One region of the Streptomyces sp. NPDC020875 genome, then DNA from elsewhere that is predicted to be linked to it. Evidence: riboswitches for the same ligand, from Rfam matches in the RefSeq annotation. Region 1 holds a riboswitch; each other region holds the start of a gene.

Evidence for each region. Region 1 has a riboswitch for cobalamin ahead of metE (5-methyltetrahydropteroyltriglutamate--homocysteine S-methyltransferase). Riboswitches for the same ligand answer to the same signal wherever they lie in the genome.
Region 2: it holds a riboswitch for cobalamin, as region 1 does, so the genes downstream of both, AB0G74_RS27985 (CbtB domain-containing protein) here and metE (5-methyltetrahydropteroyltriglutamate--homocysteine S-methyltransferase) in region 1, are expected to answer to the same signal.
Region 3: it holds a riboswitch for cobalamin, as region 1 does, so the genes downstream of both, cobN (cobaltochelatase subunit CobN) here and metE (5-methyltetrahydropteroyltriglutamate--homocysteine S-methyltransferase) in region 1, are expected to answer to the same signal.

What each region holds. Positions count from the first base shown of each region.
Region 1 is NZ_JBFADP010000041.1:16,546-23,886, reverse strand. It holds gene AB0G74_RS23225 (cytosine permease) at 1-589, shown strand, start outside; gene AB0G74_RS23220 (nitrilase family protein) at 586-1,557, shown strand; gene AB0G74_RS23215 (carbon-nitrogen hydrolase family protein) at 1,554-2,513, shown strand; cobalamin riboswitch at 2,653-2,805, shown strand; gene metE (5-methyltetrahydropteroyltriglutamate--homocysteine S-methyltransferase) at 2,989-5,307, shown strand; gene AB0G74_RS23205 (VWA domain-containing protein) at 5,427-7,007, opposite strand; gene AB0G74_RS23200 (AAA family ATPase) at 7,026-7,341, opposite strand, start outside.
Region 2 is NZ_JBFADP010000058.1:25,171-32,511, reverse strand. It holds gene AB0G74_RS28010 (hypothetical protein) at 1-2, opposite strand, end outside; gene AB0G74_RS28005 (hypothetical protein) at 455-763, opposite strand; gene AB0G74_RS28000 (SigE family RNA polymerase sigma factor) at 760-1,263, opposite strand; gene AB0G74_RS27995 (exonuclease) at 1,304-1,954, opposite strand; gene AB0G74_RS27990 (histidine phosphatase family protein) at 2,051-2,650, opposite strand; adenosylcobalamin (AdoCbl) riboswitch at 2,770-2,910, shown strand; gene AB0G74_RS27985 (CbtB domain-containing protein) at 2,921-3,160, shown strand; gene AB0G74_RS27980 (CbtA family protein) at 3,187-4,014, shown strand; gene AB0G74_RS27975 (hypothetical protein) at 4,137-5,516, opposite strand; gene AB0G74_RS27970 (hypothetical protein) at 5,746-6,207, shown strand; gene AB0G74_RS27965 (VOC family protein) at 6,329-6,721, shown strand; gene AB0G74_RS27960 (AraC family transcriptional regulator) at 6,661-7,341, opposite strand, start outside.
Region 3 is NZ_JBFADP010000009.1:93,104-100,444, forward strand. It holds gene AB0G74_RS07570 (precorrin-2 C(20)-methyltransferase) at 1-1,073, opposite strand, end outside; gene AB0G74_RS07575 (precorrin-8X methylmutase) at 1,070-1,741, opposite strand; gene AB0G74_RS07580 (cobalamin biosynthesis protein CobG) at 1,738-3,033, opposite strand; cobalamin riboswitch at 3,102-3,249, shown strand; gene cobN (cobaltochelatase subunit CobN) at 3,279-6,872, shown strand; gene AB0G74_RS07590 (hypothetical protein) at 7,151-7,341, shown strand, end outside.

The DNA of each region.
Region 1 (7,341 bases):
GGGCTTCGGTCTGATCGTCGTCATGGCCTCGGTGCTGGCGCTGATCTCCATCATGGGCGTCAACGCGTACGGCGCGATGCTCACCGGCGCCAGCGCGCTGGACGGCTTCCGCAAGGTGCGGCCGACCGTCCGGCTGCGGATCGTCGGACTGGTCGTGGTCGGGATCGTGTCGCTGGTGGTCGCCCTGCTGATCCCGGACGACTACATCGGCAGCTTCAACAACTTCGTGCTGATGATGCTGTACTTCCTGGTCCCGTGGACGGCGGTGAACCTGGTCGACTTCTACTTCGTCCGCCGGGGCAAGTACGCCATCGCCGAGATCCTCAAGCCGGACGGCATCTACGGCCGCTGGGCCTGGCGCGGGGTCGCCGCCTACATCATCGGTTTCATCTCGATGGTCCCCTTCTTCTCGACCAGCTTCTACGTCGGCCCGGTCGCGGACGCCCTCGGCGGCGCGGACTTCTCCTTCGCCGTCGGACTGACCGTCTCCGGCGTGCTGTATCTGCTGTTCTCCCGGAACCTGGATCATGAGGCGGAGGCCGCCGCCCGCGCGGCGAGCGAGATCGAGCTGGAGGGAGCCGCCCGATGAGCGTGCCCGCACACCGCCCCGCCGACACCACCGGCACCGCTGACACCGGTGCCGCCGGAACCACCGGAGCGACCGGGAGCACGGCCGGAGGGGCCGGGGCCGGAACCGGCGGCCCCGGGGCGGTGTCCGCGAGCACGGTCACGGTCGCCGTCTGCCAGATCGCGCCGCGGGTCGGCGACCCCGAGGGGAACCGGCGGCGGATCCGTACCGCGATCGGGACGGCGGCGGACCGCGGCGCCCGCGTCGTCGTCCTGCCCGAGCTGGCGAACACCGGCTACGTCTTCACCGGCCCGGACGAACTCCGGTCCGTCGCGGAGCCGTCCGACGGCCCCACGATCAGGGAGTGGGAGGCGCTGGCCGCCCGGCACGACCTGGTCGTCGTCGGCGGCTTCGCGGAGCGCGGCGAGCACGGCGCGGTCCACAACTCCGCCGCCCTCGTCGACCGGACCGGGCTGCGCGCCACGTACCGCAAGGCTCATCTGTGGAACGGCGAGAAGACCTGGGGCTTCACCCCGGGGGACGGGCCGCCGCCGGTCGTCGACACGCCGTACGGCCGGATCGGGTTCATGGTCTGCTACGACCTGGAGTTCCCCGAGTGGGTACGGCTGGCGGCGCTCGACGGCGCCGAACTGCTCTGCGGCCCGGTCAACTGGCCGCTGTACCCGAGGCCGGAGGGCGAGCGGCCGGGTGAGATCGTCCGCGTCCAGGCCGACGCGGCCGTCAACCGGATGTTCGTCGCCGTCGCCGACCGGACCGGCACCGAACGGGGCCAGGACTGGCTCGGCGGCAGTGCGATCATCGACGCCGACGGCTACCCCGTGACACCACTGCGCCTCGGCGAGGAGGCGGTCCTCACGGCGGCCCTCCCCCTCGCCGACGCCAGGGACAAGGCCATCAGTGAACTGAACGACGTCCACGCGGACCGGCGTCCGGCGCTGTACGGACGTACCCGGGAGGAGCCGTCATGACCACCACCGTCGCCGTCGTCCAGCAGCCGCCCGCCCTGCTCGACCTGGACGAGTCGCTGCGGCGCGCCGCGGCCCACATCGCCGACGGCGCGCGGGCGGGCGCCGATCTCGTGGTCTTCCCCGAGACATGGCTGACCTGCTACCCGGCCTGGGTGTTCGGCCTCGCGGGGTGGCGGGACGCCGAGGCCAGACGCTGGTACGCCCGGCTGCTGGAGCAGAGCCCGGTACTCGACCCCGGGGGCGACGACGCCCTCGCCCCGGTCCGGGCCGCCGCCCGGGAGCACGGGGTGACGGTGGTCCTCGGCCTCAACGAGCGGGCCGCGCCCGCCTCCGGCTCCCTCTACAACTCCCTGCTGACGATCGGCCCGGACGGCGGCACCCTCAATGTGCACCGCAAGCTGACGCCCACCCACACCGAGCGGATCGTCTGGGCGCCCGGCGACGGGGCGGGACTGCGGGTCGTCGACACCCCGGCGGGCCGGGTGGGGTCGCTGGTCTGCTGGGAGCACTTCCATCCGCTGGCCCGGCACTCCCTGCACGCGCAGCACGAGGAGATCCATGTCGCGGCCTGGCCCGACATGCCGGAGAGCCATGTGATCGCGGCCCGCTCGTACGCGCTGGAGGGCCGCTGCTTCGTGGTCTCGGCCGGACTGGTGCTCTCCACCGACGACGTCCCCGCCGATCTGCTCCCCGCCTACCGGGCCGGGGTCGGTCCGGACGCGCCCGAGGACGGTCTGCTCTTCACCGGGGGTTCGAGTGTCGCGGGCCCGGACGGCTCCTGGGTGATGCCACCGGTCTACGGCGAGGCGCGGCTGCTCACGGCGACCCTGGACACCGCCGGGCGGTACGGGGAGACCCTGGACCTCGATGTCGCCGGGCACTACGGCCGCCCCGACGTCTTCTCCCTCTCCGTCGACCGGACCCGGCGCGACAGCGGGGTCGACTTCACGGACTGAGGGCGCCCGGGGCCACGGGACGCGGGGATCACGGGGACGGGGGAGGTCCGGCTGCCGGACCTCCCCTGACAGTGTGCCCGGCGGCACCGTAAGCTGACCGGCGCAGCTGGTTCGCCCCGTCAGCCGGACGGGAGCGTCGTAAGAGGGAACCCGGTGGGAATCCGGGACTGCCCCGCAGCGGTGAGCGGGAACGACCGCCGTCATACGCACTGGGCCCGGCCGGGTCTGGGAAGCGACGGCCAGTAGGTGTCCGCCGGGAATCCGGTGGATGTGCCCGCGAGTCCGAAGACCTGCCCGTTGCCCGCACGCGGACGATTCCGCGCGCGGACATCCCGGTGACCTCGTGGGCGGGTCGGCGTACGAACCAGCGGTGATCCGCGCCGAACCGGCGCGCCGGCACCGCCGGTACGTCACTCCTTCGCAGCCTCGTCCCGTCGCCGGGATCTCAGGGATTCATCTCGTGAAGGAGATCTCCGTGACATCGAAGTCCGCAGCCGCGGCGGCCCGGGCCACCGTGTACGGCTACCCCCGGCAGGGGCGGAACCGGGAGCTGAAGAAGGCGGTCGAGGGCTACTGGAAGGGCCGGACCACCGCCGACGCCCTCCGGGCCACCGCCGCCGAGCTGCGCGCCGCCAACTGGCGCGAACTCGCCGAAGCCGGTATCGACGAGGTCCCCACCGGTGACTTCTCGTACTACGACCACGTCCTCGACACCACCGTGATGGTGGGCGCGATCCCGGCCCGGCACCGTACGGCCTTCGCCGACGACCCGCTCGACGGCTACTTCGCCATGGCCCGCGGCACCCAGGACGTGGCGCCGCTGGAGATGACCAAGTGGTTCGACACCAACTACCACTACCTGGTGCCGGAGCTGGGGCCCGACACGGTGTTCACCGCCGACTTCGGACGGCAGGTCGCGGAGCTGACCGAGGCGCTGGCCCTCGGCCTGACGGCCCGGCCCGTGCTGGTCGGCCCGGTGACCTATCTGCTGCTCGCCAAGCCCGCGCCCGGGGTGGCCGGGAACTTCGATCCGCTGACCCTGCTGGACCGGCTGCTCCCCGTCTACGCGGAGGTCCTGGCCGACCTGCGGGCGGCGGGCGCCGACTGGGTCCAGCTGGACGAGCCCGCCCTCGTCCAGGACCGTACCCCGGCCGAACTCGACGCCGTCGCCCGCGCCTACCGCGATCTCGGCGCCCTGACGGACCGTCCGAAACTGCTGGTCGCCTCCTATTTCGACCGGCTCGGCCGGGCCCTGCCCGTACTCGCCGCCTCGCCGGTCGAAGGGCTCGCCCTCGACTTCACCGAGCACGCGGGCGCCCAGCTGGGCGAGCTGGCCGCCGTCGGCGGACTGCCCGGGAAGCGCCTGGTCGCGGGCGTCGTCAACGGCCGCAATATCTGGATCAACGATCTGGAGAAGTCGCTGGCCACCCTGGGCACCCTGCTCGGCCTGGCCGACCGGGTCGACGTCGCCGCCTCCTCGTCCCTGCTGCACGTCCCGCTGGACGCGGCCCTCGAACGCGACATCGACCCGCAGGTCCTGCGCTGGCTCGCGTTCGCCCGGCAGAAGACGGCCGAGATCGTCACCCTCGCCAAGGGCCTGAGCCGGGGCACCGACACCATCACGGGCGAACTGGCCGCGAACCGGGCCGCGCTGGCCTCCCGCGCGAACTCCCCCATCACTCGCGACACGGCCGTCCGCGCCCGTACCTCGGCGGTCACCGGCGCGGACACCCGCCGGTCGCAGCGGTACGGCGAACGGACCGTCGCCCAGCGCACCCGGCTCGGCCTGCCGCCGCTGCCGACCACCACCATCGGATCCTTCCCGCAGACCGGCGAACTGCGGACGGCCCGCGCCGACCTGCGCGCCGGACGGCTCGACACCGCCGCCTACGAGGTACGCATCAGGGCCGAGATCGCCGAGGTCGTCGCCTTCCAGGAGAAGACCGGTATCGATGTCTTGGTCCACGGCGAACCCGAACGCAACGACATGGTCCAGTACTTCGCCGAACGGCTCACCGGCTACCTCGCCACCCGGAACGGCTGGGTCCAGTCCTACGGCACCCGCTATGTCCGCCCGCCGGTCCTCGCCGGGGACATCTCCCGCCCGGCACCGATGACCGTCCGCTGGACCTCCTACGCCCAGAGCCTCACCGACCGCCCCGTCAAGGGCATGCTCACCGGCCCCGTCACCATGCTGGCCTGGTCCTTCGTCCGCGACGACCAGCCCCTCGCGGACACCGCCCGCCAGGTCGCCCTCGCCCTGCGCGACGAGGTCAACGACCTGGAGGCGGCCGGAACCGCCGTCATCCAGGTCGACGAACCCGCCCTCCGCGAAACCCTCCCCCTGCGCTCCGCCGACCACGCCGGCTATCTGGCCTGGGCGACGGAGGCGTTCCGCCTGACGACCTCAGGCGTCGCACCGGGCACCCAGATCCACACCCATATGTGCTACGCCGAGTTCGGCGACATCGTCCAGGCCATCGACGACCTCGACGCCGATGTCATCAGCCTGGAGGCCGCCCGCTCCCATATGCAGGTCGCCCGCGAACTCGCCGCCCACGGCTACCCCCGCGAAGCCGGCCCCGGCGTCTGGGACATCCACTCCCCCCGCGTCCCGTCCCCCGAGGAAGCGGCCCGCCTGCTGCGTACGGCCCTGAAGGCCATCCCGTCCGAACGCCTCTGGGTCAACCCCGACTGCGGTCTCAAGACCCGCGCCTGGCCGGAGACCCGCGCGACCCTGGAGAACCTGGTCACCGCGGCCCGCACGGTCCGCGCGGAACTCTCCGACGGCTGACGTACGGCCCCGGGGCGCGGGCGCGTGGACGTCCGCGCCCCAAGGGGGGCGTGCGGCGGGTCCCGGGGATGCCGCCCCGCGTCAGGTGGGACCCGCGTCGCCGGGTCGGATGAGCCGGGTCAGATGAGCCGGAAGAGGTCGGCGGCCGTCCGGACGTCCGTCAGGTCCTCGATCGAGCGGAGGTTGTCGCAGAGGGCTTCCAGTACGGAGTCGGTCCGGGCGGCGCGCGGGGCGTCCACGGCCAGGCCGAAGACGCGGAAGCCCAGCCGGGTTCTGGCCTCGTTCCAGTCGCGGGTCCACTCCTCGGTGACCTCGCACTCGTCGTCGGTGAGCATCACGATGTCGCCCCGGGCGCGGGCCGTGTCGGCGAACTCGGCCGCCAGGATGTCCCGGGCCTCCGTCAGGGGGCGCTGATAGCTGGTGCCGCCGCCGAGGAAGGTCTCCGCGAAGTCGATCACCCGGTCGATGTCGACGGGTTCTCCGGCGGGGAAGCGGAAGACCCGGAGTTTGTCGGCGGCGGCGAAGAGGATGCCGACGAAGTCGCGTTTCGCGTGGCGGGCCTGGTCCAGCAGGGCGAGGGCGCATGCCTTGGCCCAGGCTTCCCGGGGGACTCCGCCGGGCCCCGTGACGTACATGGAGTGGGAGGTGTCGATACAGGCGATCACGGCGCCCCGGCCGGTGGGGCGCTCGCCCCGGCTGTCGTAGAGCATCAGCTCACCGGCGGCGTAGCGGGCGGCGAAGACCGCGCGGAGTTCGGGCAGGCCGAGGTTGGCCAGTTCGGAGGGGATGATCCGGGAGAGGTCGTCGCCGAGGGTGACACCGACCAGTTCGCCGGTGGCATTCTCCACCTTGCGGGCGCGTTCACCGGCGGCCATCTCCCGGAAGCGGCCGATCAGTTCGGCCCAGCGGGCGAGTCCGCCGGTCCGCAGCCGTTCGGCGAGCCGGGCGCGCCGGTCGTAGGGCATCCGTTCCAGTTCGCCGGGGCCGACGCCCCAGGCACGCATCAGTGCCGCCTCCTCCGCGACGGCGCGGGCGGCGTTCGCGGTCGCGTTCCGGGCGGCGGCGCGGATGCCGGGGGCGGCTTCGGCGAGGGCCCGGGCCGCGTCCCGGGCCGCCTGCCGCGCCTCGGACCGGGCGGCCCGCTCGGCGTCGGCGGTACTCGTCCGCGCATCGGTGCCGGGGTCCGGGGAGTCGGGGGCGGCGTCGGGCCCGTCCGCCTCGGCGGCGGGCGGCCGGGGCGCCGCGTCCCCGGGGTTCCAGCGGGCCGTTTCGGCCCGCAGGGCCCGCTCGTGGGCGTCGTGGGTGTTTTCGAGGATCCGGCGCAGCTCGGTCGCCTGGGCGAGGACGGCAACGGCGGCGGCGTAGGGGTCGCCCGCCGTCTCGCGGCGTACGCCGGTGAACTCGGGTGATTCCATCAGCGCGCCGACGATGTGATGGTTCACCAGGCGGGAGGGGGACATCTCGGCCGGGCTCCGCAGCCGTGGGGCGTGTTTATAGGCCGCCAGGAACACATCGGCGAGGAGGTCGGCGGCGTGCTCGTGCCGTGCGCTCAGTTCGGTGACCAGTTCGCGCAGGGCCGCCGACTGTTCGCAGGTGTCGCGCCAGGCCATCCGGTCGTACCGGTCGGCGACGACGGTGCCGGTGTGCCGTCGGGGTACGGCGTCCGGCGCCTCGTCCGGATCGTACGGCCGGGTGTCCATCGTTCTCGCCCTCCGCCGTCAGAGCTGGGACCGCGCCGTGCTCTCGTCCATGCCGAGGGCCTCGGTGAGGACGCGGGCGCGGACGGCTCTGCGGCGGACCGCGACCCGGTCGATGGCGGTGGTGGAGCGGCCCGCGCCGGCCGCCTCCGTACGCAGTTCCTCCAGGCGTCTGCCCGCGGTGGCGAGCTTGTTGTGGGCCTTCTTGATGACCCACTCGCTCAGGGCCTCGCGGGACTGTCCGGCCATCGCGTCGAGCTGGGACTCCAGTTCGTCGATGGTGTCGGCGAGGTCGAGGGCCTCCTTGGCGTCCGGGTTGACGAGCTGGAGCAGTTCG
Region 2 (7,341 bases), on a different contig from region 1:
ATCGGGCTCCTCGTACGGTTCGTACGGTCGATTACTCGACACGCATACGTACGTTCGCCCCTGTGGGGTTGACACGCTGTGACGCACCTCACGAATCGCCTCCGCCGATGGAGACACCCCCAGCGCCTCGCCCCTCCGGCTGAGGCCAACTACCCGGGTCCCGCCCTGCGGCCTGATGCTGTCGGCGGTCCGCGGACCGGCCGTGGCTGGTCGCGCAGTTCCCCGCGCCCCTGGTTGCCTCTCTTGCCGCCCTCGCCGAAAGACGGGCCCCTCTTCTTCAGGGGCGATGCCTGGGAGGGCATTTAGGGCCGCGGGGAACTGCGCGACAAGCCACCGACGGCGGGTGGTCGGCAATGGTGGGTGGGGGCCGCCCACAGGTTCCGGGGTGAAGCGCTCAGCCGAAGGCGTAGGGGGCGGAAATGCGCGACGAGCCACCGGCGGGGCGCGGGCCGTATCAGGGGGGCGTCGGCATCGTACGCGAGGGGCTCGGGTGGGGTGGGGAGGACGTCGCCATCGGGGTGGGCGAGCCGGACGCGGGTTCCACCGGGCCCGGCCCCGGCCCCGCGTCCGGCCTCGCCACGAGCAGCGCCACCACCGCCGCCACCGCGCACAACAGCCCCGCCCCCGCCGCCCTGCGCCGCCGCGATCTGGCCCTGGCCCGGCCGGTGATGACCGCCGCCCCGGCGGGCCGTACCCGCCCGGCGGCCCGCGCGGCGGCCGTCCGCAGCCGGTCCGCCACCAGTTCGTCGTGGTCGGTCGTCACGGCGATCCCCCGTCCGTCGTCCGTGCAGGATGGTCGTCGATCAGTCCGGCGAGCTTGGCCCGCGCCCGGGAGAGGTGGGTCTTCACGGTTCCGGTGGAGAGCCGGGTCTCGGCGGCTATCCGGTCCACGGGCAGATCGCAGACGTAGTAGAGCGCCGCGCACTGCCGCTGCCGCGCGGGCATCCCCCGCAGCGCCCGTTCGAGATCGACGGCGCCCGGCCCGGGGCCGTCGCTGACGGCGGGGTCGCCGCGCCGCCGCCAGGCCCGCTGGCCCCGGACGACCCGCCGCCACCGGCTGACGGCGAGCCGCCATGCCACGGTCCTCACCCACGCCTCGGGCCCCAGGTCCTCGGCCAGCCGCCGCCGGTGCCCCCAGGCCCGGACGAACGCCTCCTGCACCACGTCCTGCGCCTCGTGGAAGTCGCCGGTCATGACGTACAGCTGGCCGGTGAGCCGGTGCACGGAGCGGGTGTAGAAGTCCGTGAACTCCTCCTCGGTCAAACGTCAGCTCTCCTCGCCGGTGTACGGATCCCCGCCGACGTTACGCGGCGCCGTCCGGGGCGCCGCGACGCGGGTCGCCGCCCCGGCGGGGCCGCTCCCCGGGCCCGGGGGCGTACCGCCGGAGCACGGCGTCGAAGACGGCGGCCAGCTCGGCCGCGTCCTCGCCCGCGTGGTGGGTGTGCGGAAGTCCCTTCAGTCCGGTCGCCGCCTTGATGGTGCTCTTGTGGGAGCGGCGCCATTCGGCGCCCGTCAGGCCCATCCAGTAGCTGCGGAGGTCGATTCCGGCGCCGGTGGCGCCGAAGGGGCTCGCGCCGGTGAAGCGGACGAAGTACCAGTGGACGAACATGCCGTCCCAGACGGCGGGCGCGGCGAGGAAGACGGGGCGGCCGGTCTTCCGCAGCCCGTCCACCCAGCGGGCGGCCCGGGCCATCGCCGCCTCGGGGGCGGGTGCCTCGCGGAGCAGCCGGTCGCGGTCGAGCCCGGAGACGGCGAGGGCCTCGGGGACGACTTCGTCGGAGATGGGCCGCAGTTCGGTGTAGAAGGCGAGTTCGGGGCGGCCGACGACGGACATGCCGAGGGAGAGCATGCTGTACGGCCCCGGGATGGGCCCGTCGGCCTCGACGTCCACGGCAACGTACAGCTCGGGGAGACCGGTGGCGGGCGGGTCGGTCGGACCGCTGGGTGGGTTCACGCGGCGCAGCGTAGACGGGTACGGCTCCGGCGGGCCACGGATTTGCGGACGGCCCGGCACCCGACCCCTGGCCGGGGGGACGTCACGGCCCCCGCGTCACGGTCCCGCGTCCCGTCCCTCCAGCCGCGTACCGAGGCGCAGGTTCCAGCGGCGGCCGTCGCCCGACAGGTCGGTCAGGGTCAGCGGGGGTACGTCCAGCCGCCAGAACGTCTCCGGGGGCAGGGCCAGCGCGTGCAGTACGGCCGCGCGGACGACGGCCGGTTCGGCGACGGCGAGTACCCGGTGCCCGGCGGGGCCTTCGGCGAGGCCGTCCAGCCAGCCGCCGACGCGGGCGCGGAGGTCGAGCAGTGACTCGCCGCCGTGCGGGGCCGACGCGGGGTCGCCGAGCCAGTCGGCCATCGCGTCGGGTTCCGCGCGGGCCGTCTCGTCCAGTCCGCGGCCCCGCCAGCGCCCCAGGTCCCAGTCGGCGATGCCGGGTTCGAGCCGGGGCCCGGGGCCGAGGCCGAGTTCGGCGCAGGTCTCCCGGCAGCGGGCGGAGGACCCGGCGAGGACGGTCCGTCCGGTACGCGGTACCCGGTGCGCGGCGGCGCGGGCGGCGGCCCGGCCCGGCTCGTCCAGTCCCTCGCCGGGGTCGAACCGGGCGGCGCGGACCGCCGCGGTCGCCGCCGCCGTCAGCAGGGTGACCCGTACCACCACATCACCGTCCCCTCCGGCCGCTCCTGTGGCCGTCCGTCCCATCTTCCGCCCCGGGCTCGGGATCCGGCCCCGAGTAGTCGAATACGCGCCATGGCGGCGGAGGTTCGGGCACGGTACGGTCGCGTGGACATGACGAGGATGTGATGGAAGTCCGGTGCAAATCCGGCACGGTCGCGCCACTGTGTACCCGTCTCCCCGGCGGGAAGTCAGACCCGGCGTCCTCGTCTCGGGCACCACGAACGGGACGCGTTGTTCCCCCTGGAGGTTGTCATGGCCCAGTCGGCCGTACCCGCCGCTCCGCTCACCCCCGCACCGGCCCGCACGCCGGTCGCCGTCACTCCCCTCTCCCTCCGGGAGATCGCCCCCTGGGCGCTGTTCACCGGCGTCCTGGCCCTGATCCTGCTCTACTTCGTCGGCGCCGAGCAGGGCGCGGTCGCCCTGGTCTCCGGCGAGAGCGTCCACGAATGGGTCCACGACGGCCGTCATCTGCTCGGCTTCCCGTGCCACTGAACCCCGGTACGGGAGAGAGACGGCGGATGAACCCGACGGACATCAACACCGATATCCACTCCGACACCGACACCGAGCGGCACGCCCCCGTGCCCACCGGCTCCCGGACCGTCCGGGCGCTGCTGGTCCGGGGCATGCTGGCGGGCCTGATCGCCGGGGTGTGCGCCCTGGCCGTCGCGTACTTCCTGGGCGAGGGTCCGGTCGACGCGGCCATCGCGTTCGAGGAGGCGGGCGCCCATGACCACGGCGGCGGCGAGGAACTCGTCAGCCGGGCCGTGCAGTCGACCGCCGGACTCGCCACCGGCGTCCTCGTCTTCGGGGTCGCCGTCGGCGGGATCGCGGCGCTCGCCTATTGCGCGGCGCTCGGCCGGACCGGCCGCTTCGGGCCGCGCGGCACGGCCCTGCTGGTGGCGGTCGGCACACTGCTGAGCGTCTATGTCGTGCCGTTTCTGAAGTACCCGCCGAATCCGCCCGCCGTCGGCGATCCCGACACCATCGGGCAGCGGACCACCCTCTACTTCCTCATGGTGGTACTGGGCGTGGCGCTCACGGTGGGGGCGGTGATCGCCGGCCGCGCGCTGGCGCCCCGTACCGGCACCTGGCACGCGGCGGTCATCGCGGCGGCGGGGCTGGTCCTGGCCGTCGGGCTCGCGTATGCCTTCCTGCCGTCGTTCGACGAGGTGCCGAAGGGGTTCCCGGCGGCTGTGCTGTGGGAGTTCCGGCTCGCGACACTCGCCGTACAGGCCACGCTGTGGGCGGTGTTCGGCCTGGTCTTCGGGGAGTTGGCGGAGCGGCTGCTGATCCCGGCGAAGGCCCGCCCGGCCGGGACGGGGGCGGTGGCGGCGACCGGCTGACGTTACGGGACCGGGCCCGCCCGCCCGGAAGGTCCCGGGCCTCCGAGGCGCCCGCGCGCATACCCGTGCCCCGCCGGATCTCCTCCGGCGGGGCACGGGTGCCGTCCGCCCGCGTACCCGGGTCAGCCGGTCGCGGCCGGGAAAGTCACGGCGATGTCCTCCGGCGCGATCCCGGCCGCGCCCCGGCAGACCGCCTCGACGGGCGCGGCCCCCGGTACGGCCGCCAGCCGCGCCACGACCTCCCCCAGGCACCGCTTCAACGCGCGCTGCCCGTAGTAGTTGGGGTGGAGGACCTCCCGGGCCTCGTCGGCGGGGGGTTCGGCCGCGGTCCGGGGGACGTACCGGGCCCACTCCGCCCGTTCGGCGCCGGGCGAGGCGATCGTCCCGTCGGCGGCGAAGGCGGTCCGCGCCGCCCGGCCGCCGCAGACCTGGTGGCCTTCGAGCAGCCCGCCGACGTCCACGAAGTCGGCGCCGGAGCGGCGGGCGGCGGCCCTGATCCGGTCGTTGAGCGCGCCGCCGACCCCGGTGGCGAGCCAGCGCAGATCACGGTCGTAGAAGGGGCAGCCCGCGACGCCCCAGCGGTCCCGGCCGTTCTCGTCGAGCCGGGTCGTCGCGTCCGGGTCTCCCGAGGCCAGCGGCAGCGGATACGACTGGACGACGACCCGTGGCAGCGAACCGGTGCCATCGGCCGCCGCCCGTACCGACGCGACGGCCGCCGCCACCTTCTCCCCGACCGCCGCGACGCGCTCGGCCGCCGGGCCGGTGATCCGCCGGTCGGTCGAGCAGTCGGTACGGTCGCGCCAGGCGGCGGCGCATGCCTTCATGGTGTCCGTCAGCCGGACGTCGTCACCACCGATCGAGACGACGACGGTCCGTACGTCGTACCGGGCGGCCAGCTTCCGCAACTGTTCGAGCTGCGCCTCGTGGCTCCGTACGGCCCGGGACGGCGCCTCGGCCCCGGCGGTCGAACAGGCGATGTTGTGGTGGTGGACGGTATCCGTGGTGAGGGTGAGGACATCGGAGCGGCGGCAGTCGTCGGTATAGACCCGTGGCGGTACGGCTCCGGACGCCCCGGTCCTGGTCCGGTCCGTGGCGTCGCGCAGCGCGGCCGGAACGCCGCCGTCGCCGCCGAGCCCCTCCGCGTTCCCGGCCCAGCGCGCTCCTTCCCCGGCGAGGAAGCCGTCCCCGAGCGTCACCAGCGCGACCGGCCTCGCGGGCGGCGCGGCCCCCGGTTCGTCGGCGGTGGTGATATCGGGGCGCGGCAGCCCGGGCCCCGGTTCGACGGGCCCGGGTCCCGGGGCCACCACGGGCCCGGTCGGCCTGGGTACGGGCCCGAGCCCCGGTGTCGCGGTGGCGGACGGCGACCCGAAGGCCAGGGCCGCGGGGAGCACGGCGAGGGCACCCAGTACCCCCACGGCGCTCCGCACGGCCCGCGCCACCCGCCGCCGCGCGACGGGGTCCGCGGCGCCCGCCCGGGGTGCCTCGTCGGGGAGTTCGGTCATCGCTGGAGCCTCGATCCTTGGGCCGGTACCCCCGCTGTGCTGCTCCCATTGACCGCCCCACCGGCCGCCGAGGGCTTCCGGCCACGCGTGCCGTACGACGACATCACCCGTCCGGCCCCGTCCGTACGGTGAAGCGAGGCACCCGGCAGAAGCCCCACCGGTCGCGCGACTTCACCGGCCCCGCTTCGAAGGGGCGGCTCCTCCGGACTCCGAGACGGGAAGGACCACCATGACCAGATCGAGAACCATCGCCCTCCTGACGGCCGTCGCGGCCGTGCTCGCGACCATGCTCGTGACGGCGCCGCAGGCCGCCGCGAACACCGGCCGGTGGCAGCCGTGGAACCCCGGCTGGACCACCAAATGCGGATCGACGACCCACCATCCGGTGACGACCCGCGTGATCTACCAGACCTGTTTCGTCCTCGGCAGCGCCAACTACATCCAGCCGGTTCTGGTGGTCACGAACCACGCCCCCAACGCGATCCGGATGCAAGCCGTCGTCCAGTCGACCCACGGAACGCCGACGAGCTGCCCGGACACCTTCCTCAGCGCCGGCTACTCCACCGCGTGTCTGGGGACGACCTTCCAGGCTCGGCCGGGCAGAAACGTGGGTTGGAGCGATGTCTTCCTGTACAACGCGGGCGACTGGTACCGAGGGACGACGGACGCCATCTGGCTCACCTACGCCTGACCGTCGGCCACCCGAGCCCGGACTCGGGTCCGGCGGGTTCGACCTTTCGGCCGCGCCGCCGCCCCGCCCGTGTCCGAAAGGTTCAAGACCCGGTTCCGGCCGGGCGCCTACCGTGAGCGGCATGAACGCACGACTCGACGCCATCAGCCTCGTCGTCTCCGACATGGCCGCATCACTCGCCTTCTACCGCCGACTCGGGCTCGACGTGCCCGCCGACTCCGACGGGGCCCCGCATGCGGAGGCCACCACGCCCGGTGGGGTGCGGGTGCTGTGGGACACCGAGGAGGTCATCACGTCGTACGACCCGTCCTGGACCAGGCCCGTCGGCGGGGAGCGGATCGGGCTGGCGTTCCGGTGCGAGGGGGCCGCCGCCGTGGACGCGCTCCACGACGAGTTGGTCGGCGCCGGGTACGCGTCGCATCTCGCGCCGTGGGACGCGGTCTGGGGGCAGCGCTACGCCGTGGTGCTCGATCCCGACGGGATGGGCGTGTCGCTCTTCGCGGACGCCCAGTAGGAGCTGAGCGTCAGACCCGACAGCAGGCGCATCTCGCGGGCGAGATGCGCCTGGTCGGCATAGCCCGCCGAGACCGCCGCGGTCGCGTGGGGCGTGCCCCGGCCGATCAGGGCGAGGGCGCGCTGGAGGCGGAGTATCCGGGCCAAGGTCTTGGGGCCGTAGCCGAAGACCTCCAGGGAGCGGCGGTGCAGCCGCCGGACGCCGAGCCCTGTCGCCTCGGCCGTCGCGGCGACCGTCGAGCCGCCGTCGAGGAGGCGGACGATCCGGGCCGTCAGCGGGTCGGGTCCCCGGCCCTCGGCGTCCCGGGCTGCGGCGATCCGGACGGCCAGCGCCTCCAGGGCGGCCACCGGGTCGGCGGCCGTGTCGATCCGTTCGACGAGCCGCCGGGCCCGGGCGGCGCCGTGGAGATCGGCCAGTTCGACCCGCCGGTCGCGCAGTTCGCGGGCCGGGATCCCCAGCAGCGCGGGGGCCGTACCGGGGGCGAACCGTACGCCCACGTGGCGGACGCCCGCGCCGGACCCGGGGGCATAGGCCCGGGTGTCGGGTCCGGCGACGTACAGCCTGCCGGGGGTCCACAGCAGATCCATACAGCCGTCGGGGAGTACCGGCCGGGCCGCGGA
Region 3 (7,341 bases), on a different contig from region 1:
ACGTCCGCGTACTCCGGCGCCGACGCCGCCTCCAGGACCGCCGTGGCCATCGCGAAGATCCCCGGATCGCCCCCGGAGACCACCGCCACCCGCCGGCCCGACCTGGCCAGTTCCAGGGCGAATGCGGCGCGCTCGGCCTCCACCCGGTTGTCCGAGCCGTGGCGGCGCTGGCCCGGGCGGACCGGCACCCGGTCCAGATAGGTGGTGTAGCCGACCAGATCGTCGGCGGCGGCCAGCGCGCCCCGGGACTCCGGCGTCAGCCAGAGCGGCCCGGCGGGCCCGGTACCGACCACGGTCACCTCCCCGGCGGACCCGGCCGAACCCGCCGTGCCCGGCACCGGCTCCGGGCGGACCACGTCCACCCGGCTCGGCAGTACCGCCACCGAGAAGTACGGCACCGAATCCGGGTCCACATCGGCGAGATCCGCCAGCCGCTCCCCGGCCATCGTGGCCCGCTCCGCGTACCGGGCGTCCGCCAGCCTGCCCGCGCCCTCCAGCGCCGTACGCACCTTGGGGAACGTCCGCCCCAGCTTCATCACCACGGCCGCGTCGGTCGCGGCGAGCCGGGCCGTCAGCTCCTCCTCGGGCAGGGTGCCCGGCAGGATCGTCAGCACCTCCTCGCCCTCGGCGAGCGGCGTCCCGAGCCGGGCCGCAGCCGCCGACACCGATGTCACCCCGGGGATCACCTCGGTGTCGTAGCGGTCCGCGAGCCGCTTGTGCATATGCATGTAGGAGCCATAGAAGAGGGGATCGCCCTCGGCGAGGACCGCGACCGTACGGCCCGCGTCGAGATGGACGGCGAGCCGGGCCGCCGCCTCCGTGTAGAAGTCCTCCATCGCGCCCCGGTAGCCGCCGGGATGGTCCGTGGTCTCCGTGGTGAGCGGATAGACCAGCGGCTCCTCGACATGGTCGGCGCGCAGATGCCGGGCCGCGATCGAGCGGGCGATGGACCGCCCGTGCCGGGCGCTGTGATAGGCGATCACATCGGCCTCGGCGATCACCTCGACCGCCCGGACCGTCATCAGCGACGGATCGCCGGGACCGAGCCCGACGCCGTACAGCTTGCCGCTCATTCTTCCTCGCTCGCGATCGCGTTGAGGGCCGCGGCGGCGATGGCGCTGCCGCCGCGCCGGCCCCGGACCACCAGGTGTTCAAGACCCGAGGGGTGGGCGGCCAGGGCGTCCTTGGACTCCATCGCGCCGACGAAGCCGACCGGGACACCGATCACGGCGGCGGGCCTGGGCGCGCCCTCCTCGATCATCTCCAGCAGCCGGAAGAGGGCCGTCGGCGCGTTGCCGACGGCGACCACGGAGCCTTCGAGCCGGTCCCGCCACAGCTCCATCGCGGCGGCGCTGCGGGTGGTGCCGAGCTTCGCCGCCAGCTGTGGCACGGCCGGGTCGGAGAGCGTGCAGACCACGTCGTTCCCGGCGGGCAGCCGCTTGCGGGTCACGCCGCTGGCGACCATCTGCACATCGCAGAGGATCGGCGCGCCGGCGAGCAGGGCGGCGCGGGCGCTCGCCACCGCCCCGGGCGAGTAGGCGATATCGCGTACCAGGTCGACCATGCCGCAGGCGTGGATCATCCGGACCGCGACCCGGCTGACGTCGGCGGGCAGATCCGCCAGGTCCGCCTCCGCGCGGATGGTGGCGAAGGACTGACGGTAGATGGCCGCCCCGTCCTTCTCGTAGTCGTACGGGGTCACGGTGTTCTCGCTGCTCTCGGTCGTCGTCGTACGGGTCATGGGGCGATCGCCGCCAGGGCGGCGGCGAGCCGGGTGGGGTCGTCCAGGCGGACGGTGTCCGCGGGCCGCCCCGCGGCGGCGGTGGTCAGGTGGTAGCCGCCGTCCGGGGCCGCGACCGCGTCGATCCGGTCGCCCGGGGGGCGGCCGCAGCGGCGCTCGCAGCCGGACCAGTACAGCGGCAGCGGCGAGCGGGCCGCGTCGGCGAGGGTACGGGCCGCGTCCGCCCGTACGTCGGCCCGGGACTTGGCGCAGCCGGGGCGGCCGATGCAGGCGCCGACCCGGGGCCAGGGCGATCCGGCGTCGGTGACCAGCCCGGTACGGGCCAGTCGGCCGAGGGCATCGGCGGTCTCCCGCGGATCCGGTCCGCGGACCGGCACCACGACGCCCCGCCAGGGCGTCAGCCGCAGCTCGGCGTCGGGCGCGGCGGCGGCGACGGCGGTCAGTTCCCGCCACTGTCCGGCCGTGATCGTGCCCAGCGGGGCGTGCACGGCGAGGGCGTCGCCGGTGATGCCCGGCGGCGGGGGAGCCGTCGCCGACGTGTCCCGGGGCGCGGGCCGGGCGTCGATCCCGGCCGCCGTCAGCGCCACACCAATGGCACGTGTCAATTCCTCAGGTGGTACGGGGAGTTCCGCGATCCGCCAGACCCGCGCGCCGCACTCCGCCGCCCGCGCCAGAAACACCTCGGCCGCCAGCAGCGCCGCCCGCGCCGCTTCCCCGTCCGGCACCAGCAGCGCCCCGGCCGAGGCGCCCGCGGTCAGCAGCGCCCCGCCGCCGGGCACCGCCCGTACCGTCAGATCGGCGCCGAGCGCCGCGACGTCCCCCCGGCCGTCGTCGAGGGCGAACAGGAACCGGCCCGAGAGATCCCGGGCCGGTCCGCTGCCGCAGAGCGCCGCGTCCAGCGCCGCCAGCCAGTCGCGGACGTCCCGGACGCCGCGCCCGTCGAGCCCGGCGAGCGGTGACGCCACCACGTTGCGGACCCGCTCGTGGCCGTACGAGGGCAGCAGCCCGGCCGCCGCCAGGGCGGCGGCCAGCTCTGCGGCGCAGCCGTCGGACAGTCCCCGCAGCTGCACATTGCCCCGGGAGGTCAGATACAGCGCGCCGTCGCCCCACCTGTCGGCCGCTTCGCCCAGCGCCGCCGCCTGCCGGGCGGTCAGCACACCCCCCGGGATCCGGACCCGGGCCAGGGCGCCGTCATCGGCCGCGTGCAGCCTCAGCGTCCCCGGGCAGGCGTCGCCCCGGTCCCGTGAGACCGCTGTGGCCTGGGACGACGAAGGAGGAGGGGCCGTGGACATGGCGGCGAGCATACCGACCATCACACCGGACACGCCCTCCACCCTTCGTGGACATGACCCTTACTATGCTCATCGGCGGATCATCCGGTCCGCCATCGCCACGACGGCGACAGGGGAGGAAGCCCGGTGCGAATCCGGCGCGGTCCCGCCACTGTGAACCCGGCCTTCACGGAGCCGGGCGAGCCAGGAACTCCCGCCGTCCGACACCACCCGGGGCGCGGACCCCGAGGAAGGCCAGGCGCCGCATGATCCTGCTCCTGTCGACGTCCGACACCGACCTGTTGAGCGCCCGTGCGGCGACCGGTCCGGTGCCCTACCGCTTCGCCAACCCCGCCCGGCTCCCGCTCGACGACCTGCCCGCGCTCCTCGACGGCGCCGACCTCGTCGTCGTCCGGCTCCTCGGCGGTGTCCGGGCCTGGCAGGACGGCCTCGACCTGCTGCTCGCCGGGGACCGGCCGGTGGTCGTCCTCACCGGCGAACAGGCCCCCGACGCCCAGCTGATGGCCGCGTCCACCGTGCCCGTCGGGATCGCCGCCGAGGCCCACGCCTATCTCGCCCACGGCGGCCCCGCCAATCTGGAGCAGCTCGCCCGCTTCCTCTCCGACACCGTGCTCCTGACCGGACACGGCTTCGACGCCCCGGCGCCCGCACCCTCCTGGGGGCCGCTGGAGCGGACCGCGCGTACCGTCCCGGCCGGGGCGCCGACCATCGCCGTGCTCTACTACCGGGCCCACCACATGAGCGGCAACACCGGCTTCGTGGACACCCTCTGCACGGCCGTCGAGGACGCGGGCGCCCGCCCCCTGCCGCTCTACGTGGCATCCCTGCGAGCCCCCGAACCCGAGCTGATCGAGACCCTGCGGACCGCGGACGCCATCGTCACCACGGTGCTCGCCGCGGGCGGCACCAAGCCCGCCGAGGCGTCCGCGGGCGGCGACGACGAGTCCTGGGACGCGGGCGCCCTCACCCAGCTCGACGTACCGATCCTCCAGGCCCTGTGCCTGACCGGCCCCCGCAGCGTCTGGGAGGAGAACGACGAGGGCGTCTCCCCGCTGGACGCCGCCAGCCAGATCGCCGTACCCGAGTTCGACGGCCGGCTGATCACCGTCCCGTTCTCCTTCAAGGAGATCGACGCCGACGGACTCCCCGCCTACGCCGCCGACCCAGAGCGGGCCGCCCGGGTCGCCGGAATCGCCGTCCGGCACGCCCGGCTCCGCCACATCCCGGCCGCCGGGAAGCGGATCGCGCTCGTCCTCTCCGCCTATCCCACCAAGCACTCCCGGATCGGCAACGCCGTCGGCCTCGACACCCCCGCCAGCGCCGTCGCCCTGCTGCGCCGGCTGCGCGAGGAGGGCTACGACTTCGGCGGCGCCGACATTCCGGGGCTGGAGTCCGGCGACGGCGACGAACTGATCCGGGCGCTGATCGACGCGGGCGGCCACGACCAGGACTGGCTCACCGAGGAACAGCTCGCCCGCAACCCGGTCCGGGTCCCCGCCGCCGACTACCGCCGCTGGTACGCCGCCCTCCCCGAGGAGCTGCGGACCGCCGTCGAGGAACACTGGGGCCCCGCGCCCGGCGAGATGTTCGTCGACCGCTCGGCCAACCCGGAGGGCGATATCGTGCTCGCCGCCCTCCGCTACGGCAATCTCCTCGTCCTGATCCAGCCGCCGCGCGGCTTCGGCGAGAACCCGATCGCGATCTACCACGACCCCGATCTGCCGCCGTCCCACCACTATCTGGCCGCCTACCGGTGGATCGCGGCCTCCCGCGCCGACGGCGGCTTCGGCGCCGACGCCATGATCCACCTCGGCAAGCACGGCAATCTGGAGTGGCTGCCCGGCAAGAACGCCGGACTCTCCGCCGCCTGCGGCCCCGACGCGGCCCTCGGCGATCTGCCGCTGGTCTACCCCTTCCTGGTCAACGACCCGGGCGAGGGTACCCAGGCCAAGCGGCGGGTGCACGCCACCCTGGTCGACCATCTGGTGCCGCCGATGGCCCGGGCCGACTCCTACGGCGACATCGCCAGGCTCGAACAGCTCCTCGACGAGTACGCCCAGATCTCCGCCATGGACCCGGCCAAGCTGCCCGCGATCCGGGCCCAGATCTGGACCCTGATCCAGGCCGCGAAGCTCGACCACGACCTGGGCATGGCCGACCGCCCCGACGACGACGGCTTCGACGACTTCCTGCTCCATGTCGACGGCTGGCTCTGCGAGGTCAAGGACGCCCAGATCCGCGACGGACTGCACGTCCTGGGCGCCCCGCCCGCCGGACCCGACCGGGTCAACCTCGTCCTGGCCATCCTGCGGGCCCGGCAGATCTGGGGCGGCACCACGGCGCTGCCCGGACTCCGCGAGGCCCTCGGCCTGGACGAGTCCGCCGCCACCCGGACCACCGCCGACGCGGCGGAGGCCAAGGCCCGCGCCCTGGTCGAGGCCATGGAGGCGGCGGACTGGGACCCGGCCGCCGTCCCCGCCGAACACGGCGACGAGGTCGCCGCCGTCCTCGACTTCGCCGCCCGCGAGGTCGTCCCCCGGCTCGCCGCGACCACCGACGAACTCGACCACGCCGTACACGCCCTGGCGGGCGGCTTCGTCCCCGCCGGACCCTCCGGCTCGCCGCTGCGCGGACTGGTCAACGTCCTGCCGACCGGCCGCAACTTCTACTCCGTCGACCCCAAGGCCGTCCCCTCCCGGCTCGCCTGGGAGACCGGCCAGGCCCTCGCCGAATCGCTCCTCCAGCGCTACCGCGCCGACAACGGCGAATGGCCCACCTCGGTCGGACTGTCCCTCTGGGGCACCAGCGCCATGCGCACGGCGGGCGACGACATCGCCGAGGCCCTCGCCCTGCTCGGCGTCCGCCCCGTCTGGGACGACGCCTCGCGCCGGGTCACCGGCCTGGAGGCCGTACCGTACGAGGAACTCGGCCGCCCCCGGGTCGACGTCACGCTCCGGATCTCCGGCTTCTTCCGCGACGCCTTCCCGCACACCATCGGCCTCCTCGACGACGCGGTCCGCCTGGTCGCCGGGCTCGACGAGCCCGCCGAGATCAACCACGTCCGCGCCCATGTCCGGGCCGACCTGGCCGAACACGGCGACGAACGGCGCGCCACCACCCGGATCTTCGGCTCCCGCCCCGGGACCTACGGCGCCGGACTCCTCCAGCTCATCGACTCCCGCGACTGGCGCACCGACGCCGACCTCGCCGAGGTCTACACGGTCTGGGGCGGCTACGCCTACGGCCGGGAACTCGACGGCCGCCCGGCCCGGGACGAGATGGAGACCGCGTACCGCCGGATCGCGGTCGCGGCGAAGAACACCGACACCCGCGAACACGACATCGCCGACTCCGACGACTACTTCCAGTACCACGGCGGCATGGTCGCCACGGTCCGGGCCCTGCGCGGCACCGCCCCCGAGGCGTACATCGGCGACTCCACCCGCCCCGAGACGGTCCGCACCCGCACCCTGGTCGAAGAGGTCTCCCGGGTCTTCCGGGCCCGGGTCGTCAACCCCAAGTGGGTCGAGGCGATGCGCCGCCACGGCTACAAGGGCGCCTTCGAACTCGCCGCCACCGTCGACTACCTCTTCGGCTACGACGCCACCACGGGCGTCGTCGCCGACTGGATGTACGACAAGCTCACCGAGACGTACGTCCTCGACCCCACGAACCGCGCCTTCCTCCAGGAGGCCAACCCCTGGGCCCTCCACGGCATCGCCGAACGCCTGCTGGAGGCCGAGTCCCGCGGTCTCTGGGAGAAGCCGGACCCGGCGGTCCTGGCCGCGCTCCGCGAGGCGTACCTGGAGACCGAGGGCGATCTGGAGGACGAGGACTGAGTCCGGGGGCGCCACCGGGCGGGGGCTCTCCCCCCCCGCCCGGACCGGGCCGCCCCACTCCGCCGCCGTACGACCGCTTTCGCCCTCTGCGCCCTTTGCGCCCCCTTCGCCCGCCGGGTCCCGGCGGGCTTCGCGCGTATCGGGAGCGGGTCCGGACCGCGGCCGGGGCGGGTCCGGACCCGCCCCCGGACCCGCTCCGGATGAGAAACATGAGAACCCTCCCATCAAGTAAGGCTTTTCCATGAGGGGACTCTCATACAAGATCCATTGACGAGATCATGGCGAAGATCTTAATTTTCATTACGGAAGTGCGGCCCGCCGGCCGCAGCCCCGATTACCGGAGGTCCGAAATGGAAAAGCTCATCAAGAAGATGGCCCAGGACGACGTCTGGCGGGCCTGGAATTCCGCCAATTCCGCCGCGGCGGGCGAGAAGAACGGTTGCATCAGCGCGACCGCCAAGTCCGGCTG